DNA from 4 places in the Paenibacillus sp. J22R56 genome. Region 1 is predicted to be linked to each of the others. Evidence: riboswitches for the same ligand, from Rfam matches in the RefSeq annotation. Region 1 holds a riboswitch; each other region holds the start of a gene.
The links. A riboswitch is a leader RNA that binds a small molecule or an ion and turns the genes downstream of it on or off. The one in region 1 is predicted to bind cyclic di-AMP.
Positions count from the first base shown of each region.

Region 2: linked by a shared signal. The riboswitch ahead of AC0YNT_RS09420 (hypothetical protein) and the one ahead of AC0YNT_RS19980 (KamA family radical SAM protein) in region 1 are both predicted to bind cyclic di-AMP.
Region 3: linked by a shared signal. The riboswitch ahead of AC0YNT_RS29715 (C40 family peptidase) and the one ahead of AC0YNT_RS19980 (KamA family radical SAM protein) in region 1 are both predicted to bind cyclic di-AMP.
Region 4: linked by a shared signal. The riboswitch ahead of AC0YNT_RS01985 (TrkH family potassium uptake protein) and the one ahead of AC0YNT_RS19980 (KamA family radical SAM protein) in region 1 are both predicted to bind cyclic di-AMP.

Region 1 covers NZ_JBWDNV010000008.1:202,992-210,835, forward strand. Annotated here, with positions in the region: gene AC0YNT_RS19970 (C40 family peptidase) at 1-462, opposite strand, end outside; gene AC0YNT_RS19975 (alpha/beta hydrolase) at 762-1,874, opposite strand; gene AC0YNT_RS19980 (KamA family radical SAM protein) at 1,930-2,946, opposite strand; cyclic di-AMP (ydaO/yuaA leader) riboswitch at 3,131-3,267, opposite strand; gene AC0YNT_RS19985 (hypothetical protein) at 3,352-3,702, opposite strand; gene thiD (bifunctional hydroxymethylpyrimidine kinase/phosphomethylpyrimidine kinase) at 3,764-4,591, opposite strand; gene thiO (glycine oxidase ThiO) at 4,620-5,726, opposite strand; gene AC0YNT_RS20000 (thiazole synthase) at 5,768-6,547, opposite strand; gene thiS (sulfur carrier protein ThiS) at 6,552-6,749, opposite strand; gene thiE (thiamine phosphate synthase) at 6,733-7,377, opposite strand; gene AC0YNT_RS20015 (thiazole biosynthesis adenylyltransferase ThiF) at 7,419-7,844, opposite strand, start outside.
Region 2 covers NZ_JBWDNV010000003.1:320,941-328,784, reverse strand. Annotated here, with positions in the region: gene AC0YNT_RS09435 (aldehyde dehydrogenase) at 1-1,200, opposite strand, end outside; gene AC0YNT_RS09430 (lysoplasmalogenase) at 1,287-1,949, shown strand; gene rlmN (dual-specificity RNA methyltransferase RlmN) at 2,121-3,191, opposite strand; cyclic di-AMP (ydaO/yuaA leader) riboswitch at 3,923-4,116, shown strand; cyclic di-AMP (ydaO/yuaA leader) riboswitch at 4,239-4,417, shown strand; gene AC0YNT_RS09420 (hypothetical protein) at 4,535-4,954, shown strand; gene kdpF (K(+)-transporting ATPase subunit F) at 5,141-5,218, shown strand; gene kdpA (potassium-transporting ATPase subunit KdpA) at 5,246-6,925, shown strand; gene kdpB (potassium-transporting ATPase subunit KdpB) at 6,951-7,844, shown strand, end outside.
Region 3 covers NZ_JBWDNV010000017.1:24,496-32,339, reverse strand. Annotated here, with positions in the region: gene AC0YNT_RS29725 (M1 family metallopeptidase) at 1-1,877, shown strand, start outside; gene AC0YNT_RS29720 (hypothetical protein) at 1,928-2,749, shown strand; cyclic di-AMP (ydaO/yuaA leader) riboswitch at 3,060-3,216, shown strand; gene AC0YNT_RS29715 (C40 family peptidase) at 3,222-3,689, shown strand; gene AC0YNT_RS29710 (MFS transporter) at 3,817-5,034, opposite strand; gene AC0YNT_RS29705 (GNAT family N-acetyltransferase) at 5,138-5,656, shown strand; gene AC0YNT_RS29700 (EAL domain-containing protein) at 5,662-6,903, opposite strand; gene AC0YNT_RS29695 (hypothetical protein) at 6,928-7,221, opposite strand; gene motA (flagellar motor stator protein MotA) at 7,392-7,844, shown strand, end outside.
Region 4 covers NZ_JBWDNV010000001.1:473,552-481,395, forward strand. Annotated here, with positions in the region: gene AC0YNT_RS01975 (LysR family transcriptional regulator) at 1-166, shown strand, start outside; gene AC0YNT_RS01980 (potassium channel family protein) at 546-1,208, opposite strand; gene AC0YNT_RS01985 (TrkH family potassium uptake protein) at 1,226-2,566, opposite strand; cyclic di-AMP (ydaO/yuaA leader) riboswitch at 2,639-2,799, opposite strand; gene AC0YNT_RS01990 (CPBP family intramembrane glutamic endopeptidase) at 3,050-4,645, shown strand; gene AC0YNT_RS01995 (hypothetical protein) at 4,798-5,292, shown strand; gene AC0YNT_RS02000 (hypothetical protein) at 5,397-6,107, shown strand; gene uvrC (excinuclease ABC subunit UvrC) at 6,226-7,844, opposite strand, start outside.

The sequences.
Region 1 (7,844 bases):
GTTAACATCCGAAACAATAACGTCAGCCGAAGGGCTTGCGTTGTGAATCATTTTTCCATTGCCGATGTAGATACCGACATGACCTACGTCTTTATGGTTTTTCGAACCGCTGTTCCAGAAGAACAACAGGTCGCCTTTTTTGAAGTTGCCGTAGCCTACTTTTGTACCTACTTTAGCTTGATCATCATCATCACGGTTTACAAGAGTAACGCCAACGTTAGCAAGTTTATATACAAGTGCAGTAAAGCCGGAGCAATCTGTTGCGTAAGGTGCTTTCTTCTCTTGACGGTTCTGCCAGCTTACATAATTGACATGACCTTTCAAGTTCATTGCGGTTTGGACAACCTTTGCTCTCTTCGCATCTGCAGACATCGAAGCGGCATCCGCCGTCGTATGTAGCAGCGCTGTTACCGGTAATGCGATAGCCACCAAGAGCATCGCGATTTTTGTCATAAATTTCATTTGTTGTTCACTCCCTATCTTCGTTGATAGGGCTAATTATAAAGAGGCTCAGAGCTGGATAGTACCCGCAAAAATTGGAAACGAGCGGTAAATGAAAGCGTTAAGAATGCTGAAAACTAGGTGTTTCATGAGGTTCACCCACTTTCTGAGAATCATATGAGCTTTGATGAGTATTTTCTTACTTGTTGCTTCGTGGTTCGTATGCTATAATCCGTAATTTTCATATTTTCTCACAATTAAGCCCACTCTCCATAATTAGAGAGCGGGCTCACTTACGGCTTAAAGCCGTGCCTCTTCTATTATAATGCTTTTAAAGCTTCGGCAATCTCGATACACAGATCTTCGGCTTGCGGTACAAAGCCTAAGCGATCGATGAACGCATGGGTGCAGCCTTTGTAACGAATCGTCTTAACCGGAACACCCGCTTCAGCAAGCTGCTTGCTGTAAACTTCCGACTGAATTCGCAAACCATCAAATTCTGCTCCTATGCAAAGCGTACGCGGCAATCCCTTGCTGTCCCCTAGAAGCGGACTGACATAGGGATTATGGACGTCCTCCTCGGTTGGCAGATAAAGCTCCCATGCTTTTTTCCCTTCAGGATCAGCCTTCGTAGGTCGTCCGATGCCAAGCATCGGATCAATCATCGCCCTTTGCTCTTCCGACATCTCGAATTGCGACAGCTCCCAGCGATAACCTTTCACATCATTAAGGAAGGTGACACATGGATAGATCAACACTTGCTGGGCAATCATACGAGTGCCTAGATCCCGGTCTTTGAGCGCTGCTGCTGCAGTTAAGTTGCCACCAGCACTATCGCCGCCAACCGCGATCCGGTTCCGGTCTATGCCATACTCTTCCGCATGCTCGTAAATATATTGAACGGCGTTAAAGCAATCATTAAAACCGTTCGGGAATTTATGCTCCGGTGCCAGCGAATAATCAATATTAAAGACGACAGCATCCGCCAGTTCTGCAATCAGCCGGCATGGATTCTCAACCGCAAATACCGTTCCGCCGATCCATCCGCCGCCGTGAATATAAATGAGACAGGGTTTGTTCGGCTTGCGCATCGATTTACGCGGATAATACCGCCAAAGGCCAACCTCATTATCGCCAAGCTGTATCCGTTCATAACCCGTGTATATCTCGACCGTATTCAAGTTCCGATTCGGAAAACCCATTGAATCTCGAATGAGCTGAAGCTGCTGTTCCGGTGTAGGCGGCGCGGCAGGTGGGTCCTGTTGCTGGCTGACATCCATCCACTGCCTGATCAGTTTAAGCTCATACGGATCCAAGTAACCTGCTCTTGTCTCTTCCGGATTACCTTTTACAATAACCGATGTTCCGTTCAAACTTACTTCTTCCTGCTGAGCCTGTAAAGCACTGACTAGTTCTTGACTGTACTCTCTCATTAAATAGAAGCCTCCCGGGATGTGAGTTACTATCCCTAACTACTTCTACTTCAATTCAAGAACATCCTTTATTCACTTTAGGAAGTTGTTCCTGCGATATATATACCGTATGGTCATCATGATCGGTCAAATCATCAATCCAAGCAGCCTCTGGGGGACAGTCGAGCATCATGAAACGTCCATTGCCATCTTCTTTATAATGATGATATTTTACATAGGCTTTGCCGCTTTCAATATCTAGAAGCTCAATCTTGCCAAAGGTATGCGCCATTAACAATCTGATGCGCTGGCCAAGCTCTGCGGTCAGTACTTTTGCTTGCTCTACAATAGAAAAAATGCTCTTCAGAGACAAAACGGAATCAGCGTATGCGGTATGAGGACGGTTAACGATAAAGGAATAAGGCGTAATCCCGGCTCTGGACAATTGATCGATCAGCTTGCCTAGTACAAGCGGGTCATTATTGACGCCTTTAACAATAGGGGTTTGATTGACGACTATAGCTCCTGCCTGATGCAGCGCATTAAAGGCTTTCTTCGCTTCTAACGTTATTTCGCGCGGATGATTAATGGAAGTCATGATATAAATCCGTTTCTCTGGACTTGAGAACTTATGAAGCATATCTAACAGCTCGGAATCCTCATAGATCCGCATCGGGTTAAAGATCGGGATTCTAGAGTCCAGTCGGATCGTACCTACATGATCCATTTCCCGCAGCTGTTCAATAATTCGGCGCAGCTTAGATGTAGCTAATAAGAGGCTGTCTCCACCAGTCAGTACAACTTTATGGATTTCGGTATGTTCTGCAATATAGGCAAGTCCTTCTGCAGCATGGGAGACGGAAAGCAACGCCATCGAATGGTAGACATGCTTACAGCCACTAGTGTCCTCCAAGGTCTCTCCGTGAGCTTCCCCGGCTGTTGCAATCAGGTGCTTACGGATCGGATCCTTCGGATCATCCCAGTCAATCAAGTTTAAGTAGTAATCATTGACGCGAAAATGCTTCTTAAGCCGCTCTCTCTCCGCCTCTGACAGCCCTGCCGATCTTCCTTTATCAGCCATTGGTTGTACCATTCGTCATCCCTCCAAAAGGTTTGTTGACTTTCTCACCTACTTGCCGGGAAGTCCATCCCACCCCCATGAAAAATAAAAAAAGACCCCAGCAGCACAGAGCATAGGCATGCTCTGTGTGCATGTGGGCCTTTAAACAGAAAAAGACCCTGTTAAAGGGTCTAATAATTCGCAATGTTATTCGCAAAAGACCCATCTCAAGCTGACGAGGTTAGCTGACGGACTCGGGATAGATGGTTCCCTACAGCCAAAGACTGGCTGATTCGCCCCAAAAGATTGGTTTCCCCGCTTCTCGGCGTACCGAGAACTAAGCTTATTGTAATTATCTCACAATTCTTAATATTGTCAATAATTAAGTAAATAAAAATCCCGCCCAAATTTCGCGGACGGGATCCCTGCTATGCTCACTCACTTTTTATCCACCTGAAGAAGAGATAAGTGCTTTACGGAATACGTATCTTTGATTGTATCTTCTGAAATAACATTCAACTTAATCAGACCGGCGATTTTGGAGGAGTCAGGCTTTGAGAGCAGCCGCCATACTTCCGGATCCGGAAGAGCTGCGAACAGCTTTGTCTCGTCGAATTCCTTGCGCTCCTGTGAGACAATCTTTACTTTATAGCTTCCAATCTCAAGTTCCGAGAGCTCCTGCTCGGTACAATGCTTCACAATTTCACCGCGCAGCTCAGATAATTCCTGCTCAATCTCTTTCTGCTTCTGCTTTAATCGGTAATATCGCTTAACCGTCTTGTCTTCCACATTATTCACGCTCCTCTTTCTCATATCTATGATCAAAAGAGCGGAATTAGGACAAGACATGCTATTGAGGGACAAGTCCTCTGCGTCGGTAAGCCCAGTGGTTGGTCGGGCCATGTCCACTGCCGATAGCAATGCTATCCTCAATAGCTGCTTGAATGTACGCTTTTGCTTGACGTACTGCTTCCTCTATTCCAAGTCCCTCTGCGAGGCCTGCTGTCAGAGCTGCCGAATACGTACAGCCGGTGCCATGTGTACGCGCAGTTTCGATTCGCTTGCCCGACAACTCGCTAAAGCTGCTGCCGTCGAACAACAAATCAACCGCTTCTGCTCCTGCTTCATGCCCGCCTTTGATAAGGACATATTTGGCGCCAAAATCAACAAGCTTCTTCGCTGCTTCTACCTTATCTGCTTTATTGCGGATTCCCATCCCAGTTAGATACTCGGCTTCTGGAATGTTAGGCGTAATAATCATTGTAAGCGGGAGCAGCTTGCGGGTGAGCGCCCGGATCGCATCCGCTTGAAGCAGTGAAGCTCCTCCTTTGGCAATCATCACAGGATCAATCACTACCTTCGTCCAACCGAAGAAAACAATCGCCTCTGCGACCGCCTCGATGATCTCCGCGCTGAATAACATTCCTGTCTTCATCGCATCAACACCAATATCGCTGCCTACGGAATGAATTTGTGCCGTTACTGCTTCCTTTGTAAGCGGGAATACGCCTTGAACACCAAGTGTATTTTGCGCAGTTACTGCAGTCAGGGCAGACATGCCGTACACGCCTAGCTCCTGGAACGTTTTCAAATCTGCCTGAATACCGGCTCCGCCGCCGCTGTCTGAACCAGCAATCGTCAAAGCTCTTGCCACTTTCCCGTTTATGTACTCCGACATCTTAATTCTAACCTCCTTTCTATTGTATTTAATGAGTGAACCGTTCAGGCGCAAACGCCGATAACGGACTACCGCCATCGATATAATCGGCAACGACCTGTGCCGTTACCGGGCTAAGCAAAATACCATTGCGATAATGGCCAGCCGCCATAACGACACGGCCGGCAGATTGCTGTAAAGGGCCGAGCAGCGGAAAACCATCTTGCGTGGAAGGCCGAAGGCCTGCCCAGCGATGGAATGGCTCCTGCTCCGCCAGGAACGGGAACGCCTGCTTATTCCATTTGCGCAGCCGCTCGATTCCACGCTCCGTTACACTTGTATCAAACCCCGCTACATCCTCGGATGCACCGCAGACAAGTGTACCGTTCTCCTTGGCAACGAGGTATCCCTGATTGCAGAACACCATATGCTGCACCGGCTTCACTTCCGCCTCATACGCACAGATCTGTCCACGGATCGGGTATACCGGAATGCGTATATCAAATGCCTCTTCCAGTTCCTGCGCCCACGCGCCGTTGCATACAACGAGCCGATCGCCAGTGAAGCTTTGTCCATCCTGCGAGACAACAACGATATCGTTACGCCATTCGGCAACAGTCACCTTACCTAGCTGCTCAAAGATCTGAACACCGATTAATCGGCATGCATGCTCAAGTGCCAGAACATAATCCGGCGCATACACATGGCTTTCCTCTGGTGTATATAGGGCTGCTTTTACTTCGCGCGACAACATAGGCTCCTGACGGAACAACGCATCCCCCTCCAGCACAATACCACTTGAAGCATGCTCATTCTGCCAGAGACGCCGCCCTTCTAGAGCCAGGCGATCAGCTTCATGGTAGGCAATATAAAGGCTGCCCGATTCGGTGTATTCAAAGGCTCGACCGGATATGCGGCGAACCTCATCCCGCCAAGCCGGGTACAGCCGTAAGCTTTCCTTGCACAGATGGAAAAAGTCGTCCGGCCCTTCTACATTTTCCGAGTAAGGCGCCAGCATCCCGGCAGCAGCACCGGAGGCTTGCCCGCCGCAGCGGCCAATCTCCACTACTGTCACTTGATGCCCCCGCTTCTGCAGCTCAAAAGCGCAGGAGAGACCAACAACGCCTCCGCCCATAATGACAATTGTTTCTCCCATGGTTAAACCAGCTTTCTATTTATTAATCCACGATGATATGACTATTTCACAATAAACTGTTCATGCCCGCTGCTTGCAGAGGCGTAACGCTTCTTCGATATCCGTCCAGACAAATACGACAGACGGCCTGCTTCAATGGCGAGTCTCATCGCCCGTGCCATGCCAACAGGGTCCTTCGCCTTCGCTACCGGCGTATTCATTAATACGCCAGAGACACCAAGCTCCATCGCCTGCGCGACATCGCTGACCGATCCAAGACCTGCATCCACGATAATCGGCACCTTCGCTTCTTCTACGATAAGGCCAATATTATAAGGGTTCAGAATCCCAAGACCTGTACCAATAGGGGCGGCGCCAGGCATAACCGCTGCTGCTCCGGCTTCCTCCAGCCTTTTGCACAGAATCGGATCATCCGACGTATAAGGGAGAACCGTAAATCCTTCTTTTACCAGAATTTCTGTTGCCTTCAGTGTCTCAAGCGGATCCGGCAGCAGCGTGCGCTCATTCGCGCTGATCTCTACCTTAATCCAATCGCTAAGTCCTGAAGCACGAGCTAGTCTTGCGATCCGCACCGCTTCCTCTGCTGTGCTGGCTCCCGACGTGTTCGGCAGGTATTGGAACGATTCACCTTCCACGTGCTGCAGGATCGAATCATCCTCCGTTGATGCGAGGTTAATCCTGCGAATGGCGAAGGTTAATACTTCTGCCCCGGACTCCCGGATTGCTTCCTTTTGCACATAGGGGCTTGGGAATAATCCCGTCCCGATAAAAAACCGCGAGGTCAGCTCATGTCCTCCAATATGCCATACATCCTTCTTCATCTGCTCAGCCTCCCCCAACAAAATGAACCAGCTCGATCTTCATCAGCGGTCGAACCTCGATGTCCGGCCACTGTTCCTTCGCAATAATCTCGCCGTCTGCTTCCACGACTAGCGGCCGCCCTTCTAAGCCAAAATGGACAACAACATCCTGAATCGTACGTGCTTCCAGTTCTTTGGCCTCACCATTAATGATCAGCTGCATGAGATTGCCCCGCTCCTTCCAGCTTGCGGAGGAAGGCCTGACAGGTACCTGCGACATCAGAGCTTCCGACGATCTCACTGACCGCACAAATACGGGTAGCTCCTGCTGCAATAACCTCATCCACATTGCTGAGCTTAATACCGCCAATCGCAACATATGGGATATTAACCCGCTCCGTAACCTGTTTCACATAAGCAACTGTCACTGGATCAACAACGTCCACCTTCGTCTTCGTTGGGAATACTGGACCAACGCCGATATAGTCGGCGCCTTGCTCCTCTGCAAGCAGCGCTTCCTCAATCGCATGCGTGGAAATTCCGATGATTTTATTACCAACACGGCGTCTTGCTTCCACAAGCGATACATCATCCTGTCCGAGATGAACACCGTCTGCGTCTACTTCCAGCGCAATGTCGATATAATCATTCACGATAAAGGTCACACCGTATTTTCGGGTCAGCTCACGCAGCGCTTTTGCTTTATTTAGCACTACTTCAGGGCTGCTGTCTTTGTCCCGCAATTGAACGATGTCTACACCGCCCTTAATCGCTTCTTCCATCACTTCCAGCATTTCTCGGCCTGGGTGGAACTGTTCTCCCGTGATCGCATACAGACGAAACTCCTTCATCCTGCTCTCATCTCCCTCTTATGTGTTAATGAATGGTTTTCTTAATAGCCGATATACCGGGCATACAACGTCTTGGCACGTACAATATCCTCTGTCCCCTGCACAAGAACCCTGCCATCTGGGAATAGGACAAGCCGTTCGCCTTCCGGCAGCTCGGCTTTCAGCAAATACGCGTTAAGCTCTACCTTTACCGCAGCAGGCTCCAGCCGTTTATGCCATTGCTCCAGATTAATAGACCCATGTCCACTGATCTGAACCGTACTGCGTCCACATAACGAGACTGTCTGATCCGTCTCAGTCATTTGCAGCGCCGGGTATTCCTTGAGCTGACAGCAAGGGCATTCTTTTGCCGCTTCACCCAGCTTCATCTCATAGTAGTAATTGCTCCACAGATCAAACGTAACAAGACTGTTTCGTCTTGCTTTGTCCGCTTCAACCAAATATTTAAGCGCCTCTACCGCTTGGTA
Region 2 (7,844 bases), on a different contig from region 1:
CGGCAAGTAAGGGGTCGCCAAATGCATAAGCGTATCGTTAATACACCCGCCGCCAAACGGTACAGCCTCCGTCACCCGCTTCTGAATCGCCTGATTATCACTGAACAGATACAGAGCAAGCGGCTTTGGTCTCGCATTAATCAGATCAATAGCCTCCTGCAGTTCATCATAGACAAGCACCGGCAGGATGGGGCCAAAAATCTCTTCCTGCATAACCGGCATACTCCAGTCCACATCAGTCAGGACAGTTGGTTCAATACGCTGAGACATTTCATCAACACGCCCGCCTATAGTAATCTCACCATTCTGGAGAAAATCACATAACCTCTGAAAATGACGCCCTGATATGATTCTCCCATAATCCGGATGCTCCAACGGATCTTTGCCGTAAAACTTCGTAACCGACTTGTGCAGGAGTTCTATGAATTGCTCCTTCACGCTGCGGTGCACGAGCACATAATCGGGAGCAATACAGGTCTGCCCAGCATTTATAAATTTGCCAAAGGCAACCCTCTTGGCCGCCAGCTTGAGGTTAGCATCATGATGAACAATGGCCGGACTCTTGCCTCCAAGCTCCAGCGTAACCGGCGTCAAATGCTTAGCAGCTGCCGCCATCACTTGCTTACCTACATTCACACTGCCTGTGAAGAAAATTTTATCAAACGGAAGATCAAGCAGCTCCTTGCTTACTTCAACTCCGCCCTCCATGACGGTAATGTAAGCTGGATCAAACGTATCTTGAATAAGGGAAGACATCACCTCAGACACTGCCGGTGACAGCTCCGATGGCTTGAGCACAGACGTATTGCCTGCAGCGATTGCCCCAACAAGCGGTGCTATCGCCAGCTGGAACGGGTAGTTCCATGGAGCAATAATAAGTGCCGTACCTAGTGGTTCCGGCACGATATATCCTTTACTGCCTATGTGGGTGAAGGCCGTCTTCACTTTGGCGGGCTTCATCCACCGCTTAAGATGCTTTTGCATGAAGGAGATTTCCTTATACACAAGCCCTATCTCGAGCAAAAAAGATTCCTTTTCACTTCGGTTCAGATCCTCGCGAAGAGCCTGCATGATCGCAGCCTCCCGCTCCTCGATCACCTGGCGCAGCTTAGCCAGCTGCCCTAGACGAAACTCCAAGCTCCGGGTTGCACCCGTACGATAATAGGCCTGCTGCTTTTCAAATACTTGTAATCCATTCATCCTAAACCCCGCCTTTTCGATAGAAGACTATGTACTAATAAAAGGAATTTATCTGTGCTATAGTAGGACAAAAGGAGCGATGACAATTGAATAAAATAATGCCAGCACTCATTTTGCTTATGGGCTTGCTTTACATTTTTATCATTCCTTCAGAACCGCATGCCGTCAAGCTAATTTTCAAAAGTATACCGATGCTCCTTATCATCGTTTATGCCTACTTGCAGCCTGGCGATAATGGTAAGCGGTTTCAGCACATCCTGCTCATCGGCCTAATCTTCTGCGTCATCGGCGATGTCACTCTCGACAATTTCATTGTTGGGCTGTCAGCCTTCTTGATCGGACATTTGTTTTATTTGAGCGGCTTCTTCGGGCAATGGCAATTCTCCGTATGGCGGCTTACCGCTATCGTACCTATTGGAGCATATGCCGTTTATATGGGTTATGAGTTACTTGATGCGCTCACTAAATCAGGAGATGGCGGTCTGAAAGGACCTGTCCTTGTTTATGTAACAGCAATTTCCTTAATGAGCTGGTCGGCCATAATGTCCGGCAACAAATGGGCGATAGCTGGCGCATTGCTGTTTATGGCCTCGGACTCCGTACTAGCCTGGAATAAGTTCATCTCGGAGGTTGCGAGCTCCGATGTGATCATTATGACGACCTATTATGCCGCGCAGTTCTGCATAGCAGCCTGTATTGGTCATAAGACCCGCACTGTTCCTAAGCGTAAACGGCTGCACCGTCCTTAGGTCTATGCTTTCGAAGTAAGAATTGCCACAAAGAGCATGTTGAAATTCTTTTAAGAGGAGCAGCATCGTTTCGCGGGTGAAATATAAGCGTAGTATAGAGTAAATTTATACTTTCTTATATTTGAAGCAAAAAGCCATGATCCTCTGATCATGGCTTCTTTTATAGCTGCGTTATCCGACTTTTTCCTTGTTCATCTGCTTACTACGCAGCTGGCCGCAAGCCGCATCGATATCGGCGCCATGCTCCAGACGGACGCTAACGCTAACCCCTTGCTTCTTGAGCGTGTCGTAGAAGCCTTTGATGGAGTCGTTCTCACTGCGCTGGTATTGGCTGTGCTCATCAACCGGATTGTAAGGAATCAGGTTCACATTCACGAGCGAACGGCGGCGGTCACCCACCAGCTCGGCAAGCTCAAGTGCATGCTCACGATGATCGTTAACATCCTTCAGCAAAATATATTCAAGCGTAATCCGGCGGTTCGTCTTCTCGAGGTAATAATCAATCGCCTGCATCAGCTTCTCGATTGGAATGGCCTTGTTAATCTTCATGATCCGCGTACGCAGCTCATTATTTGGTGCATGCAGCGATACGGCAAGATTGACGCCTTGGTCCTTATCAGCAAACTCTCTGATTTTATCCGCGAGTCCGCTGGTCGATACGGTAATATGGCGCGGGCCAATCGCAAGACCTTTGTGATCCTTCACTGTTGTCAGGAAGTTATTAAGGTGTGTGAAGTTATCAAACGGTTCGCCGATACCCATCACAACGATGTGGCTGACCTTCTCGCCTTGACCTGCTTCATCAAGATGAAGCTGAATCTTCATAATCTGTTCCGTAATCTCACCGCTTGTCAGATCTCGGCTCTTCTTAAGCAAGCCGCTCGCGCAGAAGCTGCAGCCGATGTTGCAGCCAACCTGCGTCGTCACACAGACAGATAAGCCGAATTTATGCCGCATCATGACCGTCTCAATTAAGTTGCCGTCATCGAGCTTAAGCAGCAGCTTCACGGTACCGTCCTTCGACACCTGCTTCGTATGCTCAGCGAGTGTCTGAATCGCGAAGTTCTCCTCGAGCAGCTTCACGCAGTCCGAATGGAGCTCCGTCATATCAGCAAAACTCGTAACCCGCTTCCGGTATAGATAGTCCCATACCAGCGAGGCCCGGGATTTTTTATGTCCGTGCTCGCCCAGCCATGCGATTAATTGCTCTAATGTAAATCCATATATGGAAGGTGTACTCATTATTTATCCTCTTTTCACAAACGCGGCCTAAACCGCATACTGACTCCTATTGTCCCAAAATTGTCGGACGAAAACAAGGGGCGATTCCCGCCAATTGACAGAAGCCCGCAACAGCACTATTCGAATAAGACCCCCGGAGGGTCTTATTACTATTTATCTCCAGCAGAACCTTCGAATAAGACCCTGCGAGGGTCTTATTGCTGCCGCAAACCGGCTAGTTCCCCTCACTTTATCGCTTCATTCGCCGTGATAAGGTCCCCAATGGATCTTAAGTCTACTTTATTCAGTTATCGAACATCAGTTAAGGCCCCTTAGGGACCTTAACTCTTCAAAATCCAGCTAGTTTTCCCCCGTTTGACGCTCCATCCGCTGCATTAAGGTCCTCAAGGGACCTTAACCTCGTCGTTTAACCACTCATCGCGCTAGTTAGAGTCCCTAAGGGACCTTAACCTCGTACATCGTGCTTGAGAGGAATATCCTTACCTGGACTGGACCCTTTGAAAAATGCTGGAACCACCTTTTCTCCCTTCTTCATTCATTTTCAAGCAAAGTTTCGGTGCACATTTATCGCAATCAAGAGATACAGAGACTGATAAAGAGCATTCTAGAGTTCGTCTGCGATGTAAACGCTCTAACCAATCTCATTGTGAGAATTAGACAATATGCCGCCTCTATGTTTCATTTACATTAACCTTAGTCAGGCGTAACATACGATTCAGCAAATGAAATGTATGCTTTATTCGCTGAGTTTCCGTCATGGGAAACGGGGGAACCAAACGATAGGCGCTATTGCATCGGTGTGAGAGCTGGTGTGTCTTGCTTATCAGGGGTGAATCCGGGAAAGGCTGCTCACAGCTGGACCTGGTAGGGCGACTCTCACCGTCCGAATCCGTCAGCTAACCTCGTAAGCGAAGAAAATGTCAGCCACGGCACAGCAAGCTTAAAGCTGCGGAGGCATTTTCCAGGTAGAGAGGATGATGTGTTCTTGTGACCTTATGGGGCCGCGGGGGACTTTCCTCTGCGGTCTTTTTCTAATTATATTTGAAAATGTCTTTATCGCTTAATCTCCTTCACAGGGGAACGGGGGAACCAATCGGATGGCATGCTCAAGCAGCTAGCATCCACGGGGTGAATCGCCAGAACGGCTCAAGCGAGCTTTATGGCGTAGGGCGACTCTTACGCCCGAATCCGTCAGCTAACCTCGTAAGCGTAACAAGAGAGGCAACGATGATCGTGAACATAGGTGCGGTTTATTTTCTGCTGCGCTTATAAGCCACGTGAAGAGTCCCTCTTCCGTGGCTTTTTTGTCGTTGATTCCTCTAATAAAAGAGGAGAGAAATAGGATGAACGATTATATTCTCGTATCTGCACCAAATGTACAGGGCGAGGACTTTATTAAACAATTGCAACATCGGAGAATCCCATTTGCAACGATGGTAAATAATAAGGCCGAATATGAGAGAATGCTCGCACTTGATGTGACTACGATCATTGTCATTAGCACAAATGATGAAGCCACATGGCGAGTGCCGGAGCTTCCGATTGGTCGGATTTTCTTATTCGAGAGAAGCTTGAACCTTTGCTGCCGCTACATTCAGATCTGCCGAAGCTGGACGTCGAAATCGATCTGTGTCATTACCGACAGCACAAACCCGCGACTGATCTATAAAGGAATGGGTGCGAATTATGTGGTTCATTCCAGCAGTGGTGAGACTTCTTTTCTCATATCAAATGATTTCATGGCAAACAGCCAAAACGTTTAAAAATTCCATGCTTACGAAGCAATAATTGCTCAATTGGCTAAAATAAGCCATTTGTGTACCAATTCTTAATAAGGAGAGTAGATTTATGCAGGATATCTATATGGTGCTGCTTCTGGCAGCTGTATTCGTACTCTTCGCCGGATTTATGCAATGGTGTGACCGCTCCATTCAGGAGGAGGAGAAACGATGATAATCACACTCTGTCTGGCCTTACTTATCTTTCTCTATTTAGTGTACGCCCTCATTAATCCAGAAAAATTTTAGTCCCTTAAACGATCGCGGGAGGTCAATATGGATATTTTACAGCTTCTTATTGTGATTGGCGTGCTTGTTCTGCTCGTCAAGCCACTTGGCTCGTACGTTTATCACGTCTACTCGAATGAGCCAAACCGAACCGACCGAGTATTCGGGTGGTCTGAACGAATCATTTACAGCGTGATCGGCTTAAAATCGCGAGCAGGCATGACCTGGAAAAAATACGCGCTTAGCTTTCTTCTAACCAATATCGTATTAGTTGCCATCAGCTATGTGATCCTGCGCTTTCAAGGCGGGCTCCCTGGCAATCCGAATAACATCGGCGGTATGGAACAGACCTTGTCCTTTAATACCGTCATCAGCTTCATCACGAATACGAACTTGCAGCATTACAGCGGGGAGACCGGGCTTTCTTACTTCTCTCAAATGGCCGTCATTATGATGATGATGTTCACATCAGCGGCTACAGGCTTCTCGGTTGCGATTGCATTTATCCGTGGTCTGACGAGCAAAGGCACAACAATCGGTAACTTCTTCGAGGATTTCGTGAAGTCGCATACCCGGATCTTTCTGCCGCTGGCTGTGCTTGTCACGCTGGTACTGGTGGCTTTGCATGTGCCACAGACGTTTGATCCGAACATAACCGCAACAACACTAGAAGGAGCCACGCAAAATATCGCGATCGGACCTGTGGCATCCCTAGAATCAATCAAGCATTTAGGTACCAACGGCGGCGGTTTCTTCGGAGTCAACTCGGCTCATCCATTCGAGAATCCAAACCCACTGACGAATGTCATCGAAATTTTATCGATGTGGGCGCTTCCTGCATCGCTGCCTTATGTATTCGGACGATTCGCGAAAAACCGTAAGCAGGGCTGGGTTATATTTTCCGCGATGATGACCTTGTTCCTTGTCTTTCTGGCAACGGTCTATACCGCTGAGCTGCATGGCAATCCAGCACTGAACAATCTTGGTGTGGATGCCTCACAAGGCAGTATGGAAGGTAAAGAGGTACGCTTTGGTATCGCACAATCCGCTCTGTTTACAGCAGTCACAACAGCAGCGACAACCGGTACGGTAAACAACATGCACGATACGCTGACACCAATTGGCGGACTCGTACCGCTTGCCGAGATGATGCTTAACGTCGTGTTTGGCGGTAAGGGTGTTGGTCTCATTAACATGCTGATGTACGCCATACTCGGAGTATTTATCGCCGGACTTATGGTTGGACGTACGCCGGAGTTTCTTGGACGGAAAATCGAGCCGCGTGAGATGAAGCTCATCGCGATCGCCATACTCGCCCATCCCTTTATTATCCTGGTGCCGACCGCTATCGCTTTCCTTACCGACCTAGGCCAAGGCTCAATTAGCAACGCAGGCTTCCACGGCATCTCACAGGTGCTGTATGAGTACACCTCATCAGCAGCAAATAACGGCTCCGGCTTTGAGGGATTAGCCGATAATACACCTTTCTGGAATATTACAACCGGACTGGTCATGCTGTTTGGACGATATATCTCGATGATTGCCATGCTTGCCGTAGCCGGTTCACTGGTCCGTAAGCAGCCTGTGCCAGAGACATCGGGTACATTCCGGACAGATAACGTGCTGTTTACAGGGATTCTTGTAGGAACCGTATTAATTATTGGAGCGCTGACGTTCCTGCCTGCCGTTGTTCTTGGACCAATTGCAGAGTATCTGACGCTTCGCTAACGGATAAGGATGAGGTGAGTAAAAGGTGACTACGAAACGTAAATCTATGCTGGACTCCGCTATTTTAAGCCGTGCGGTCAAGGACAGCTTTATCAAATTAAATCCACTAACAATGATGAAAAACCCCGTCATGTTCGTCGTTGAGGTCGGTACACTTGTCGTACTGCTTATGACATTGCTGCCCGGCTATTTCGGAACAGAAGATCGGGTAGGCTTCAATCTGACGGTGTTTCTTATCCTGTTATTCACGGTACTCTTCGCGAATTTCGCAGAAGCATTGGCCGAAGGGCGCGGTAAAGCGCAGGCCGATTCGCTTAAGAAGAGCAAACAGGACATTACGGCTAACAAAATGGTCGGCAATAGTGTAAAACAAGTCGTATCTACCGAGCTTCGGAAAGGCGATATTGTTATCGTCTCACAAGGCGAGATGATTCCGGGCGATGGCGAAGTCATTGAAGGCCTTGCTTCTGTTGATGAATCCGCCATTACCGGTGAATCGGCTCCTGTTATTAAAGAAGCTGGCGGTGACTTCAGCTCCGTTACCGGCGGTACACGTGTCGTCAGCGACCAGATCAAGGTTCGCATTATGAGTGATCCCGGCGAATCGTTTATTGATCGTATGATCTCACTTGTTGAAGGCGCAAAGCGGCAAAAGACGCCAAACGAACTGGCTCTGAACACCCTGCTTACAAGCCTTACGCTTATCTTCTTGATCGTTGTCGTTACCCTGGCCCCTATCGCCAAATATGTTGGTGTAGAGCTGGATGTGCCCGTGCTGATCGCCCTGCTCGTCTGTCTCATTCCGACCACGATTGGCGGTCTGCTGTCAGCCATCGGGATCGCCGGTATGGATCGCGTAACGCAGTTTAATGTATTGGCGATGTCAGGCAAAGCCGTTGAAGCAGCCGGCGATATTAAC
Region 3 (7,844 bases), on a different contig from region 1:
AAGCAGCGACCGATTCTGCACCAAAATCGGCCAAGCCGCCTGCCTCGTCCCAACCTGACCAGGTAGCGCCTAAGCCGCAGGCTCTTAGCAAAAGGGTCACCGAGTACCATATCAACGTTGCGCTTCGCGATGATATTCGGTACTTAGACGGACAGCAGACCGTTACCTGGACCAACCCAGGCAAAAAAACGGTGTCCGAGCTATACTTCCATCTCTATCCGAATGCCTTCATGTCGGACAAAACCACGTTTATGCAGGAGTCTGGCGGCAAGCTGCGCTCGGACAAGGCAACAGAAGCCAGTCAGGGCTATATGAAGCTGCAGACACTGGAAACGACGGAAGGGGAAAGCCTGCTTCCACGGCTGCATTATGTACAACCAGATGACAACAATCCGAACGACTTCACGCTGGCCAAGCTTAAACTTCCCGCACCAGTAGCGCCAGGCAAGTCCGTCACCTTACAGATGAGCTTTGAAGTGAAGCTCCCAGAAGTATTCGCCCGTATGGGCTACTCCGGCAACTATGTGATGGCAGGACAATGGTTCCCTAAGCTGGCCGTTTATGAGACAGCGGGTACAAGAGGCCGGACATCGGAAGGCTGGAACATTCACCAGTATCATGGCAACTCCGAGTTTTACAGCGACTTCGGTATTTACTCCGTTCGTATTCAAGTACCGGATTCCTACATTGTTGCAGCTACAGGCTTCCAGACCAAAGCCGTGGAGAAAAAGGACAGCAAAGCGATCTATCAGTTCTACGCCGATGATGTCCATGACTTTGCCTGGTCTGCTTCTCCGGATTTTATCTACTTTGAAGATACCTTATCTGGGCCGGGTATACCGGGTGTCCGGATCAAGCTGTATCTCGATCCCGCGCATGCAGAGCTGAAGGACCGTTATATGCATGCGGCTAAATCCGCGCTTTCTAAGTATGGACAATGGTATGGCGAGTATCCGTATTCCACCCTATCCATTGTTGTCCCACCTAAAGGGGCGAATGGCTCCGGAGGGATGGAGTATCCAACGCTTGTGACTGCTTTCGCAGCAGAGACGAGTAATCCTGGCTACAGCCTTGAGAGAACGGTCATTCACGAGGTTGGTCATCAATATTGGTACGGTATGGTTGCCTCGAATGAATTCGAAGAAGCATGGCTCGATGAAGGCTTCACTTCTTATGCAGAGGATAAAGTGATGGCTAGCGAATATGGTGTTGAAGCGAATCTGCCTCTGGAAGCCAGCTACATGACCGCTCCCGCTCCTCTGAAGCAGCCTTCCTGGGCTTATCCGAGCAATAACGTCTATGCGGAGAATGTGTATATGCGGGCGAAGCTCGTACTTATCGGCATTGAGAACCAGGTTGGCGAAAAAATGATGCAGAAGATCATGCGCACTTATTTCCAAAAGTTTAAGTTCAAGCATCCCTCAAGCGCTGACTTCCAGCGGGTTGTCGAAATGGTCACGAAGCAGAAATGGACCAATTACTTCGACCAATATGTCTACAACAATCAGATGGCAGACATTTCAGTAGAATCTATTAATGTACGACCCGTTGAACAGGATGGAGCGCCCATGTACGAATCAGTGGTGCTTATCCAGCGTAATGGCGGCTACAACGGGCCGATTCCGGTAGTTCTGAAGTTCAAGGACGGCACAACCATTCCGAAGACTTGGGATCCGGAAGACTCTCAAATCCAATACAAAGTGGTCCATAGCTCCCCGCTTGAATGGGTGGCGATTGATCCACAGCATACAAACGTGCTCGACAACAAACATATTAACGATTATTTGAAGGCGGACTTATCGGAAGTTACACGTACGCGCTGGAGTCTTGGCGCCTCTAACGTTATCCAGGGACTGCTCGGATTACTGGGCTGGTAGGCATGCTTTCGAAGTAGAATTGCTTCACAATTCTTTTAAGGAGGTTTGCAATGAAAAATCATATGATGCAAGGCTGGCGGCTCGCGATCAAGCACTTCTATATTGTCATACTGCTGTTCCTATACCAGCTGCTGTGGGGGTTCTTCCTGTACCGGTTTATCGATTCGGTTGTCTCGCCGCTGCTGCAGCGATTCCCGGATCACTCCCCTGCGAATTCAGCGATTCAGCTATTTATGAGTGAAGCTCAATTCCAGATCATGAAGACGGATTTGCTTACCCCATACTTATGGCTGCTTGGCGGCTTATTCGCAGCAAGGATGCTCCTCTCCCCTTTGTTTAACGCAGGACTGTTATACTCTCTGCAGCATGCCTCAGAATCCGGAGGTACACAGTTCCTTCAGGGCATTCGAAAAGCATGGAAGCCTGTAACGCTGCTTTACTGGATCGAGACGTTACTCGCCCTTGCTCCTGCATGGTGGCTGGCACCTAGGGGACTGGATGCATTACTTCACAGTCGTTCAATCGGAGATCTCCTGCAGCAGCTGCTTCCCGCTGCGGGAGGCTGGTTGATTTGGGGTATCCTGCTCCATCTCCTCTTCCTCGCCATGCAATTTGGCGCTACAAGTGAGAAAGGCGGCGGCATTTTCCAATCGCTTGGTGTTGCGATCAAGCATCTGCTGCCTTTCGCCGGCTTATCACTCTTAATGTGGGCTATTGGTTCGGGAATTGGATTGTTTGTCACAAGCTTTTCTCTTGTATGGGCCGGATTCATTGCCCTGATTGTCCATCAGGGTTACCATCTTGTCCGTACCTTGATGAAAGTATGGACTCTAGCCTCCCAATACGACATTTTGAGATCAAAAGAAGTTTAAAATTTTCTCATAATTATAGAGGCAGCCCGCCCTGCGACCTAGTCGTAGCGCGGGTTTTTCGCGTTTTTTCGGGAAGGCTTGTCTTTCATTCTCCAAATAAATCAACATATTTGCTAGAAAAAACACATAGTAAAGAGTTAGTAAATCGGAATAGTGCTAATCTGCTAGTCTGTGCGTCCTATAAAGATGCGGCCAACCGCAAGATCCCCATTTTTCCGCTTAGATTAGCCAAAAGGTTCCATGAGAATTATTAGAATTTGCCAGATTGGGGAGGAGATAAGCGAAAATTACCGAATAGTTACCAAGTACATAATTTACACTGCCAAATTCCTTGTACTGGAAACGGGGGAACCACCTCTGGGTGAATTGACTTCGACGTCCGATTATGAAGATCGGCGCCTGAGAAGTCATAGGGATCCTTCAACCGAACCCCACAGCTAACCTCGTCGGCATTGGAAGGAGTTTCACCGTTTTGAAAAAGGTTACTGCACTTATTCTTGGGCTTGCGCTAATGCTGGCTTTCCAAGCTGGAAGCGTTTTCGCAGACTCCAAAATGGACGGCATTGTCAGTGATTTAATTGGCACGCCGTACGTTGCAGGCGGAACATCATCGAAAGGATTCGACTGCTCTGGTTTTTCTTCGTTTGTATTCGAGAAAATGGGCGTTGATCTTCCTCGTACATCCGCTTCGCAAGCACAAACAGGTAAGAAGATCGCCAAGAGTGATCTGATCGCCGGAGATCTCGTGTTCTTCAACACGAACGGTCGTGGTGTATCTCATGTCGGCATTTATGTAGGAGATGGCCAGTTTGCTCACGCTTCGTCCAGCAAGGGCGTTACGATCAGCAATCTCAGCGACTCCTATTATGTAAATCGGTATGTGACTGCTCGACGTGTCATGGACCCTACTACTTTCACCAAATATGCCGACGAACAATAGAATTGAGCGGGCCCGCTTCAATTGAAGCGGCAGGCAAAATTCCTACAATAAAGCCGCATGCTGCTTGTCCAACTGGACAAACCGCTTGCGGCTTTATTGTTTGTTTGTTGCTATTCGGATTAGGTTGTTAGGACACTGCCGTCGCCTGCCGCCTGCCTAACGCCAGCATCGCAAGCAAGACGACAAACATCGCTATAATAAACGCTCCGAGAATCCAGACCGTACGGTCTGCACCATAGCTGTCCATCATCCATCCCGTCAATTTCGGGAAGATCGCACCGCCTATCCCGCCGCAAGCAACAAGCAGGCTGGTCGTCCGCTCTGTCATGCCTGGAATAAGTCCATTCGCAAATACAAGTGCAATGCCGAATACACCGGAGAAGAACAATCCACTTAATCCGACAAGGACCAGCATGCCGCTTAACTGGCCGACCGCTCCCATCGCAAGAATGATAATACAGGCTCCTGCAATGGCGACAAACAGGTATCGGAAGTAGCCGACACGATCTGCCAGACGTCCAGCGAATAGTCGGCCAAGAATCATCGTGCCCCAGAATAGGCTTAACGTGGAAGGCGCGCTCGCCTCTGTCATGCCGGACCGCTCAATCATAATAGACGGCAGATAGTTGGAAAAGCTCATCTCCACCCCAACATAGATGACGAAGAACAACGCAGAAAGCAGCAAGAACGGAAGGGCTGCTCTCTTATAACCAAACCATCCTTTTGTTCGCGGTGCACTGGTTTCCCGCTCTACATGTTCCTTGTTGGCTCTGCCATGATAACCAATCTTGTCATCTATCGATCCAAATGATAGCGTCATCCATAAGATAAAGGTTATGCCGGCAAGAGCAGATAGAATTGGGAAGGATACCTGCCAAATATCATATTTGATCAATATACTTGCCATGGTCGGCATTAAGAAGGCTCCGATACCAAAGAACGTTTCCAGCTGGGTCATCGCATTAGCTTTCCCGTTCTCCTCTGCCAATTCAATGACCATTGCTCCGATAACGGATTCCGTCATCCCAAATCCAAAGCCTGCGAACAAGGCGATAAACAGCATCAGCCCCCACGAATCGGGAGTCAGACTGTAGGCTGCTTCACCAAGGGTCAGAAGCCCTAATGAGAGGAGTACTCCCCCTCTTTTGCCAACCTTTGACGTAATAAATGGAGAGAGCAAGACACCCACCAAAAAACCAAGAAACTGATTCATCATCCATTGCCCGCCGTCATCATAAGACAAGTCGTACTTATCGAGCATCTGCTCCATGACCGAGCCGCCCACGACATGAGCTAATCCAATGACGAGATAAGACAAACAGCCAAGTGCTATTAATTTGCGCATCGTAAAAGTTCTCCTTAGATATCCTTCAGCCAAATCCGAATGAAGTCGATAAGTGAATGTTATAATGGAAAAAAACTTATTGATTCATGTTGAGGGTATACAAATGACTAATTTTTCCGATGAGCTTTATTATAAACGATCCTTGGTGGACATGACTATCCAGCCAATGGAAATGGAGCATGCCAAACAAATCTGTGAATGGCAATACGAATCGCCGTATGACCTATACCACTGGCCTTCCTGGGACATCATGCAGCAGGACGAAATCGAATTCGGCGATCCAGTCCTGCGGCGCATGCAATATGCTGCCGTCTTGAATCGCAGACAGGAGCTCATTGGTTTTGCACAATTTTTCCCCATTGTTGGTGTAACACGCCTCGGGCTTGGATTGCACCCTGCCCTATGTGGCAGAGGTATAGGAACGGACTTCACCCGATTGATTACCACTGAAGCCATTCATAGAGCTCCCAAGAACAGTATTGATCTTGAGGTGCTAACCTGGAATGTTCGAGCGATTAGAACCTATGAACGAGCAGGTTTCATTGTTGACGATACTTATGTAAGACAGACGCCGGAAGGACCAGCAGAGTTCCATTGTATGGTGTACCAGTCCTCCCCTTAATATCCCTATAAGCGATAATAGTCAGGCTCAGGATCTTTCATATCCACAAATAAAATAATGCCGGGTTTAGCCAATACCGATACGGTTCTGATCCATGCTCTCGAATCGAGGTCGGTATAGGCTCGTGATACCATAGAACGACGTTTCTCGCTAAGCTGTACCACATTGGGAACAAAATACGGGCGCCAGCTCCAGTTCGCTCCGCAATATTCATCCTCCCGCCGCCAGCTTCCATCAACTGGCCTTCTGGAATAGTTGGACGAAATTTGAATGCCGTCATCTCGGCACAGGTAGACACGGATACAGTTACTGTCCAGCTCCTGCAGTAGTCTGACGATCCATTCGTTATCTTCTTCTTCCAGCTCCTCCAGATGACCAATCCGGTCAACCCTGCCTGCCAGCCTGTCCGACAAATACCGCCAATAATTCTCCGAATAGAGCTGCAGCTGCCGATGTGCCTCCAGCTCTTCTTCTAATAAAGAAGCAAACCGAAACGGCTGCTCGAAATCCGGCTCTGCCTTTGCAAACAAAAAGCCCTGAACATACCGGACACCTGCCTGCATCGCTCTCGCCAGATCCTGCCTAGTCTCGACACCTTCCGCAAGCAGCGATGCGCCAAGCTGATCAGCGAGCGCCGAGAAGGAGCGCAATGTACCAAGATAACCGTCGTGGTTCGCACTTCGTTTCAGCATATGCATGTCGATTTTCAGGATATTCGGTTGAATGAGCGCAATCCGATCTATGCCGCTAAAGCCGCTGCCTACATCATCAATTGCGATAAGACAGCCCTTAGCACGGTACATATCAATAACCTCGCGCAGCTCCTCCATCTCGCCATTAAAGCTTTCTTCGGTAATCTCAATGACAACTCTGCTCGGGTCGATCTGGTATTTGTCGAGCAGAGAGAGGGTATAGAGCTCCCCGGATTGCATACCGTGATGCATCCAGTTTGGCTTTAAATTAATAAACAGCATTGGAGGCTGGTCCGTTGCCGCGATTTTCTGGAAAGCCTGCTCGCGTAAAATGCGGTCCACTGCAATATGATCCTCTAACGGAATCGTTGGATCACAAAAAAACGGACCCAAGCTGCGGACAGCATCATCCTTGCAGGCTCTTCCAAGCACCTCATAGCCAACTACTTTTCTCGTATCAAGCGCGATGATCGGCTGATAGAAGGCAGACAGCTGCTCGCCCTCGAGCTCTAATGTCTGCGGTATCGTCGTATTTGATAAGCAGTCGTTCGTCACGCTCACGCTCTCCCTTTACTACCTTTATGTCAAACGAATCATGCGCGTCACGTTATCTCCTTGGGACACTTCAATGACATGATGCTTCGGATGGTACGTAATTGATCCTTTGCCAACCTCGATCATCGGCTGTTCTCCAAGACCGAAGAACACATCGTCCGCAAGCGCCTCCATTACTTCATGACGGTCATCATCACCAAGTGCGGCCCACTCTTCTTCTTCCATCTCGAAAAAGGTATAGCTGCCTTCCACTTCGCCGACGGCTTCCGTCAGCTCTTTCAATATATCTGCATATTCCCTTGCGTGCCTAACGCCCATTGCTGTTAACCACCTTTACCAAATTTATCTGCTATACATTCATTTTACCGCATTTTAACGAAAATTAACGCCTTCTCTCTTAAATCATTTCTGAAAGTCTAATTTCCATACGATAACTTGTCGATATAAGAACTAGAGATTTGTCGAAAACGTACTGGACGGGGTGCATGATGAAGAATTCTACAATTATCGGTATAGTATTAGGACTTGTTGCGGTACTGGTCGGCATGACGCTGAAGGGTGCCGCTCTAAGCAATCTGTTAAATCCCGCCGCTTATATGATTATCGTCCTCGGGACCATTGCCGCTATTATGATTGCCTTCCCGATGTCGGAGCTGTCCAAGGTTGGAAAACTATTCAAAATTGTTATTAAAGAGCAGCAGCTAATGCCGCGCGAGCAGCTCATCGAGAACTTTATGGAATGGGCATCCATCACACGCCGTGAAGGTCTTCTTGCTTTGGAAGCAAGGGTCGACGATATTGAGGATACTTTCCTCCGTAACGGCATGCGTATGATTATTGACGGCAACGATCAGGACTTTGTCCGCGATGTTCTGCTTGAAGATATCTCCGCAACGGAAGACCGTCACAAAGCTGGCGCGTTGATCTTCACGCAAGCTGGT
Region 4 (7,844 bases), on a different contig from region 1:
GCTCCCGCAATCTTATATGCGCAAGCAACTGCTAGCCGACAACGAACTCATCGTCGTCCCTATCCGTGAGCTAGAAGAAACCAAGCGAACAACTTGCCTGATCCACAACGACCCTTCCGATCTCCACCCTGCTGTCCGCAGGTGGATTGCTGAGCTCGGCCAGTAATCTGGTTTTGCTTCTTTGTCTTGTCCTTCTCTCTTCCCCGCAGGGGAGGACAGTGTTGTCCGCGCTTTTTAGCGCGCCCTTCACTGTCCTTCTTTACATTCCCGCGCAGGGGGGATGGAGGGACGGGGCATGGTTGGGTGCGGGGCTCGGTGGGTAAGGGGTATCTCTGAAGGAGCGGAGCGTTCGCCTTTGTCCTTCCTTTGCTACACCTATGTAAACCAATTCAGAGCAAAGGAAGGACAACAGCGGCCGTAAGAGATCCCCCGTCCCACCAGAGCCATCCCGCCCCATTCATCCCCGTCCATCCCATCCCCAGCGACCAGCGACAGTCGGAATAAAAAAGGACAGAGAACGCTAACTGCGCCCACTATCCTTATCATCACCTGATAATCGTTTCTTCAAACTGTTCAATCTGCTCGTTTGTCCCGATGACAACCATCACGTCTTTTTCAGTCACAACATCCGTCGCTGTAGGAGCTATTATAATACCGGTAGGCTTATTAATCGCAACGATGCTGCAGCCGAATCTGGCACGCAGATTCAAATCATTCAGAGATTTGTTATTCAGGCAATTCGGAACCGAAAGCTCAGCAATTGTATATTCCTTCGACAGCTCGATATAATCAAGCAGATTTGGACTTACAAGCTGATGAGCCACCCGGATACCCATGTCCCGCTCCGGATAAACGACGCGGTCGACTCCGATTTTCTCGAGTACACGTCCATGCAGCTCACTCATCGCTTTGGCGACAACCCGCTTCACGCCAAGATCCTTCAGTAAAATAGTCGTCAGAATACTGGCCTGAATATCATCGCCAATCGCGACAACCCCGCAGTCAAAATTACGAACGCCTAATGATCGTAAAGTTTCCTCATCCGTGCAATCCGCAGACACCGTATAAGTCAGCACATTGCTCATTTCTTGGACAGCTTCCTCATCCCGGTCGATTCCGAGCACCTCATAGCCTAATTTGATAAGCTCTCTTCCGAGACTGGAGCCAAATCGCCCAAGCCCTACGATCACAAACTGATTGTTTTTCATTCTTTCTTTCTATTCCCCTATCCAATCGTAATTTTGCCTTCCGGATACCTGTACAGCTCTTTCTCTGATTTTGGTCCAAGCGCATACGCAAGCGTAAGCGGTCCAAGCCTGCCTGCGAACATAGTTAACGCGATAACTATCTTGCCGAAATCCGTCAGCTCCGGAGTAATGCCGACCGTTAAGCCGACCGTACCAAAGGCTGATGTTGTCTCAAATAAAATTTTTAGAAACTGCTGATCTTCTGTTGTCGACAGCAGCATCGTAACAAAGATAACCAGCGTGAGCGACAGCATTGTAATCGTCAGTGCCTTAAAGATCCGGTCCTTACCAAGCCGATAATGGAACAAAACAATATCTTCCCGGCCTCGGATCATAGCAATAACCGCACCAATCATCGTCGTAAAGGTAGTCGTCTTAATCCCGCCCCCGGTTGATCCAGGAGAGGCACCGATAAACATCAGAATAATGGTGAAGAAAACTGTAGCCTGCCGCAGCTGTGTATAGTCTAAAGTATTAGCCCCTGCCGTTCTTGGCGTAACCGATTGAAAGAAGGAAGCCAGTATTTTACCTCCCCAATCCAATGAACCAAGCGTCTTGCTATTCGAAAATTCAAAGATAAAGATAACGATAGCGCCAACAGCAATTAGAGTCCCGGTCATGGATAGAACAACTTTACTATGAAGGGAGAGCCGCTTGTTTTTACGGTACTCCAGTAAATCTGCCATAACGACAAAACCAAGTCCGCCCAAAATAATAAGCAGCATCGACACCAGATTAACGAGCGGATCACTTGCGTACATCGTCAAACTGCGGAAGTTGCCGAATATATCAAAGCCTGCATTGTTAAAGAATGAGATCGCATGGAAAAAGCCAAACCAAACGGCTTTGCCAAACGGCATATCGAAGGCAAAGCGAATCGCGAACAGGATGGCGCCAACAAGCTCAATTGTAAGAGAATAAATAATGACCCTGCGGATTAATCTAACAATGCCTTCCATACTTGTCTGATTCATCGCTTCCTGCAAAATCAACCGTTCCTTGAGTGAAATCCGCTTGCGCAGTACAAGTGCAATAAGCGTGGCCATTGTCATAAAACCAAGACCGCCGATCTGAATTAAGGAAAGTATAATTACTTTGCCGATGGTAGAGAAGTATGTACCTGTATCTACCACTATTAAGCCGGTTACACATGTCGCCGAGGTTGCTGTGAATAGTGCATCAATAAAAGGAAGTCTCGAACCGTCACTTGAGGCAAACGGCATCGTGAGCAGAAAGGCACCTATCACAATAATGGCGGCAAAGCCAAATACAAGAATTCGCGGCGGCGGCCATTTCAATATATTGAAATAATGGGACATGTGTCACTCCTTTATATCGGACATTTCCAAAATTGGGCATAAAAAAAAGCACGGGAACCCCAATGCTATATGAGTCCTGTTCCACCCAGCCTACGAGGTTAGCTGACGGATTCGGGCCTGGAAAGGCAGCCCTATTCAAGCAAAATGCTCAAAATTCACCCCATGCTGACGGATTGCTCCGGCCAGCGTTTTGGTTCCCCCGTTTTCATGACGAAATTCGGCTGTTGCTATTCAATTAATATGACGTTATCGATTATACGCCCAAATGACAGATGCGATCAAAATGGGCTTAGGCGATAATTAAGCGGTATTCGTTCAAAAACGGTCAATCACATGGAGCAAATGGTCACTTGCTGGCTGCAAGTCCTTATTTCACAGCTTACCGTTAGCATCCTCTCCTTTCGCCTCTATTGGATAATTCAGGCTAATAATGATAAGGTTACATTAGATAAGTATCGTCTGAATTCGAAATGGAGGTTATGTATGATCCCTACCATCGCTCCCCATGAATGGAGACGTTTCCTGTGGGCTGCTGTTGCAGGTGCAATTATTTTTATCTTTACACAAATTGGCCCAATTGCTGGCGACCAGCTATTCTCCAACTCAACAACCCCAAAGGTCATTTCTAAAAGTGAAGCAGCCCAGACAGCAGAAGCCTTCGTCAATAAGCAATTTCATGAAGCTGCTGTATCGTCCCATACGATTTATCAAACCGATAGTTTGGCAAACGGTTATTTTTCTAAAGAAGACTTACTTAAGACGTATGAGGACCATTATGACACCAAGTTCCCGACGGATACCTTCCAGGTTAATCTTGATCTTGAAGACGGCAGCAACGCCATTGTATACGTTCATATGACAAGCGGCAGTGTTACAGGTTGGCATTGGCTTGGTGCCTCTCCAACTGATAATGGAAAGATTCTGCAGACAGCTGCGAAAGCTTTTGCCATTACCAAAGGCTTCCGTTCAGAAGAACTAAAGAGCTTGTACATCAATGATGACGGCGATGTTGTCCTGCATCCAACAGGATATAAGCTTGGAGATGCAACGCTCGAGCTTATTATCGGTGTAGGCTTGATTGATGATAAAGCGGTTATTACAAGATATAAGCCAGCTTTCCAGGCTCCTGCTAACTACATAACGTATGTAGATGGTCAGAAAGACATTGGCAGTATTTTATCCATCGTCAGTCTGGCCTATATGTGCTTTATATCACTGGTTCTTTCTATTATTTATGCGATTCTGTACCGCCGGCACACTACATTTAAAAGAGGCGTTTTTATCAGCTTTGTGTTCATCGTGTTCTATATTTATAACAATTTGAACGTGCTGGACGGCATTATGGCTTCCTTGGGAGAACAGATCCGCTCAGACGCAGAGATGAATGCGACTATCATCATTACTGTCGTCCTGCTTATTCCAGTAGGACTAGCCGTTTATTTCGCACTCGTTGCCGGTGACGGAATGTGGCGGTCGCAAAAACGTCCATTATGGCCAGGCTTCCGCGAGCGGGGTTATGGGGACCATGTATGGCGCAGCGTAGGACTATCCTATCTCTTTGCGTCTGTCATATTGGGTTGTCAGGCTATTATTATGATTGCAATGGAGTTTCTTGCCGGATCATGGGCGACCAGCGATGCTACTCAATCGCCATTTAATACGAATATGCTGTGGCTCATGCCAATGATGGCTTGGTGTGCGGCGATCTCCGAAGAAGCGATATTCCGGTTGTTCGGGATTGCCTTATTTAAGAAGTGGTTCAAAAACACATTTGTGGCCACCCTTATTCCTACAACCATGTGGGCGCTTGGTCATGTCGGCTACCCGATCTTCCCGTTCTATACTCGGATCGTAGAGCTCGTTATTCTAGGAACGGTATTTTGCTTGATCTTCCTCAAATATGGCTTTATTACAGCCGTTTTCACTCATGCTATACTGGACAGCTTGCTTATGAGCTTCGAGCTCATTGGTGTAGGAGGAGCTGTAAATATTACAGCTGCTTTGATCTATATGGTTCTTCCGGTCATTGTCGCCTGGACTATAAGGTTCTGGCATAACCGTAGACACATACGAGCCTGACCTCGTAAAGAAGCTAAAAAGGGATGTATCCTTCAACGATACATCCCTTTTGCTGTCCGAAAAGCCTATTTAATAGAAAGGGTAACGTTTGTCCAAGAGCAATTCTATTCACATTAATATACTCTATTAAAACCATTATGGAGGTGATAGGATTGTCAACAAAAATCAGCGGTTACAGCGGTAATAAACAAAGCTCGAGTCAGAAATGCAATGACAATGGCAAAAAATCGAGCGGCAGTAAACACAAATCATCTGGTAAAAAGAAATCAAGCGGTAACAAGCACAAATCTTCCGGCAAGAAGAATTGCTGCTTTGAACACAAATCCTCAAACAAATGTTGTGAACACAAATCGAATAGCTGCAAGTGTGGTCACAAATCATCCGGCTGCTCTGATAATTCAGCGATTCCAAGCAACCGAGGAGACAAATCAAGCGGAAAGAGCAACTCTGAGCATGCGCACAGTATCCTTTGCAAGCTGTCGCTCGGACAAGTTATTCATCGTGTGACACTGGATAACGGTAAGGATCTTGACAGGGTAAAATGGGCAGGCTTCCAAAACGGAAATGCTACATTCTCTGCAGTGAGCTACAAAACGCCTTATATTGTCTATGTTCCACTTAACAAAATTACAAGCATCGCTCTGTAATGAGATGGTCAAGGGACTATTTCATCCGTTTGTCCACTCCTGTACAAGAGTAACTCTAGCAACCTTCATATACTCTAGTATTACGTTCATGAGGAGTGATAGAATTGCCTAATAACCAAAGCTCAGGTGGTAATCAAAGCCCTGGTGGCAACCAAAGTCCTGGCAACCAAAGTCCTGGAAACCAAAGCCCTGGTAATCAAAGCCCTGGCAACCAAAGCCCTGGCAACCAAAGCCCTGGCAACCAAAGCCCTGGCAACCAAAGCCCTGGTAACCAAAGCCCTGGTAACCAAAGCCCTGGTAACCAAAGCCCTGGCGGTAATCAAAGTCCTGGCGGTAGAAGTGCAGGCGCTAACAAAGCTGCAGCTAAGAAAGCAGGAGGCGACAAAGGCGGTAAAGGCAAATCTGGGGGCAATAAAGCTGGAGCAGATAAAGCTGCAGGCGGTAAATCCGGAGGCGACAAGGGCGGTAAAGGCAAATCTGGGGGCAATAAAGCTGGAGCGGATAAGGCTGAAGGCGGTAAATCCGGAGGCGACAAAGGCGGTAAAGGCAAATCTGGGGGCAATAAAGCTGGAGCAGATAAAGCTGCAGGCGGTAAATCCGGAGGCGACAAAGGCGGTAAAGGCAAGTCCGGGGGCAATAAAGCTGGAGCGGATAAAGCTGCAGGCGGTAAATCCGGAGGCGACAAAGGCGGTAAAGGCAAGTCCGGGGGCAATAAAGCTGGAGCGGATAAAGCTGAAGGTAGTAAATCTGTTGGCGGTAAAGGCGGTAACAGTAAATCCGGTGGCAAAGGCAATAAAAACGGCAAAGGTAAATAAGTAAAAAAGAAAAGGAAATGTAGGGTACCCTACATTTCCTTTTCTGCTAATATCGCAAAAGAATTGAGGTTACCCTACATTTCTTTTCCTGCTAATATGAAAAAGAAATGAGGTTACCCTACATTTCCTTTTCTTTTTCGCTCTCATTTAAAGCTTCGAGTATTTGTGAAGCCAGCTTTTCGCCGATCGATAGCGGTTTGAAGTCTTCAATCGTGGCTTCCTTAATTTTTTTGATTGAACCAAAATGCTTAAGCAGAAGCTTACGCCGTTTCTCTCCAATACCTGGAATCGAATCCAGTTTGGAAGCGATCATCGATTTTCCACGTTGTTCACGGTGGAAGGAGATCGCGAATCGGTGAACCTCATCTTGAATCCGCTGGAGCAGATAAAACTCCTGGCTGTCCCGCGGCAAAGGCACCACTTCTGGCGGATCGCCGGTCATCAGCTGAGCTGTCTTATGCTTCGCATCCTTAACTAGACCACATACCGGAATATCTAGTCCGAGCTCATTTTGCAAGATATCAAGAGCCGCTGATATTTGCCCCTTCCCTCCGTCGACTACAATCAAATCTGGAGGCGTCAATTGATCTTTAAGTACTCGCTCATACCGACGACGGACAACTTCACGCATAGTCTCGTAATCGTCTGCCCCAACAACAGTCTTCACTTTATATTTACGGTATTCCTTCTTATCCGGCTTGCCGTCAGTAAAGACGACCATCGCCGAGACCGGATTTGTACCTTGAATATTCGAGTTATCGAAAGCTTCAATTCGCCGTACATCAGACAGGCCAAGCCACTCTGCCAGTTTTTCTGATGCCCGAATGCTTCTCTCCTCATCCCGCTCAATAAGGCGGAATTTATCAGCAAGTGCAATCTTCGCATTGTCGATGGCCATGGTAACGGCTTCGCTTTTCCGCCCTCGCTGCGGCAGTAATACCTTCACCTTCAGCCAGTTATGCAGCATTGTTGCGAACTCGTCCGGAACATTGGCGGATTCATCTGTACTTTCCTCATCCCCAAGCGGCAAGGGCAGCAAGATCTGCTTCGGCAGCGCCGGGTTATCGCTGTAATACTGTGTGACAAACGTCATGAAGTCATCATATTCTTCCCCATAATACGGGAAGGATGTACCGCGGCGTTCAATCATTTTTCCTTGTCGCATATACAGAATTTGAACACACATCCAGCCTTTCTCCACCGCATAGCCAAATATATCGCGATCGAGAGCATCATTCATCGTAATCTTCTGCTTCTCAATCACGGCATCGATACTTATAATCTGATCTCGGTATTCCTTAGCCCGCTCGAAGTCCAGCTCTTCCGCCGCAGCTTCCATTTTGCGCTGAAGATCAGCCTTTACCACATCATGACCGCCATTAAGGAATTTTGTAATCTCCTGAACCATCGAGTCATATTGCCCTTGCTCCACTTCGAATTCACATGGGGCAATGCATTGGCCGATATGATAATACAAGCACACTTTATCCGGCAAGGTACCACATTTGCGCAGCGGATACAGCCGGTCAAGAAGCTTCTTCGTTTGTTGAGCAGCAAAGGCATTTGGATACGGACCAAAGTACTTCCCCTTGTCCTTCACAACACGGCGAGTCACTTCAAGACGCGGATGAGTCTCATTCGTGATCTTAATATATGGAAAAGTCTTATCGTCCTTAAGAAGCACATTATACCGCGGATGATATTGCTTTATCAGGTTACACTCCAAGATTAGTGCTT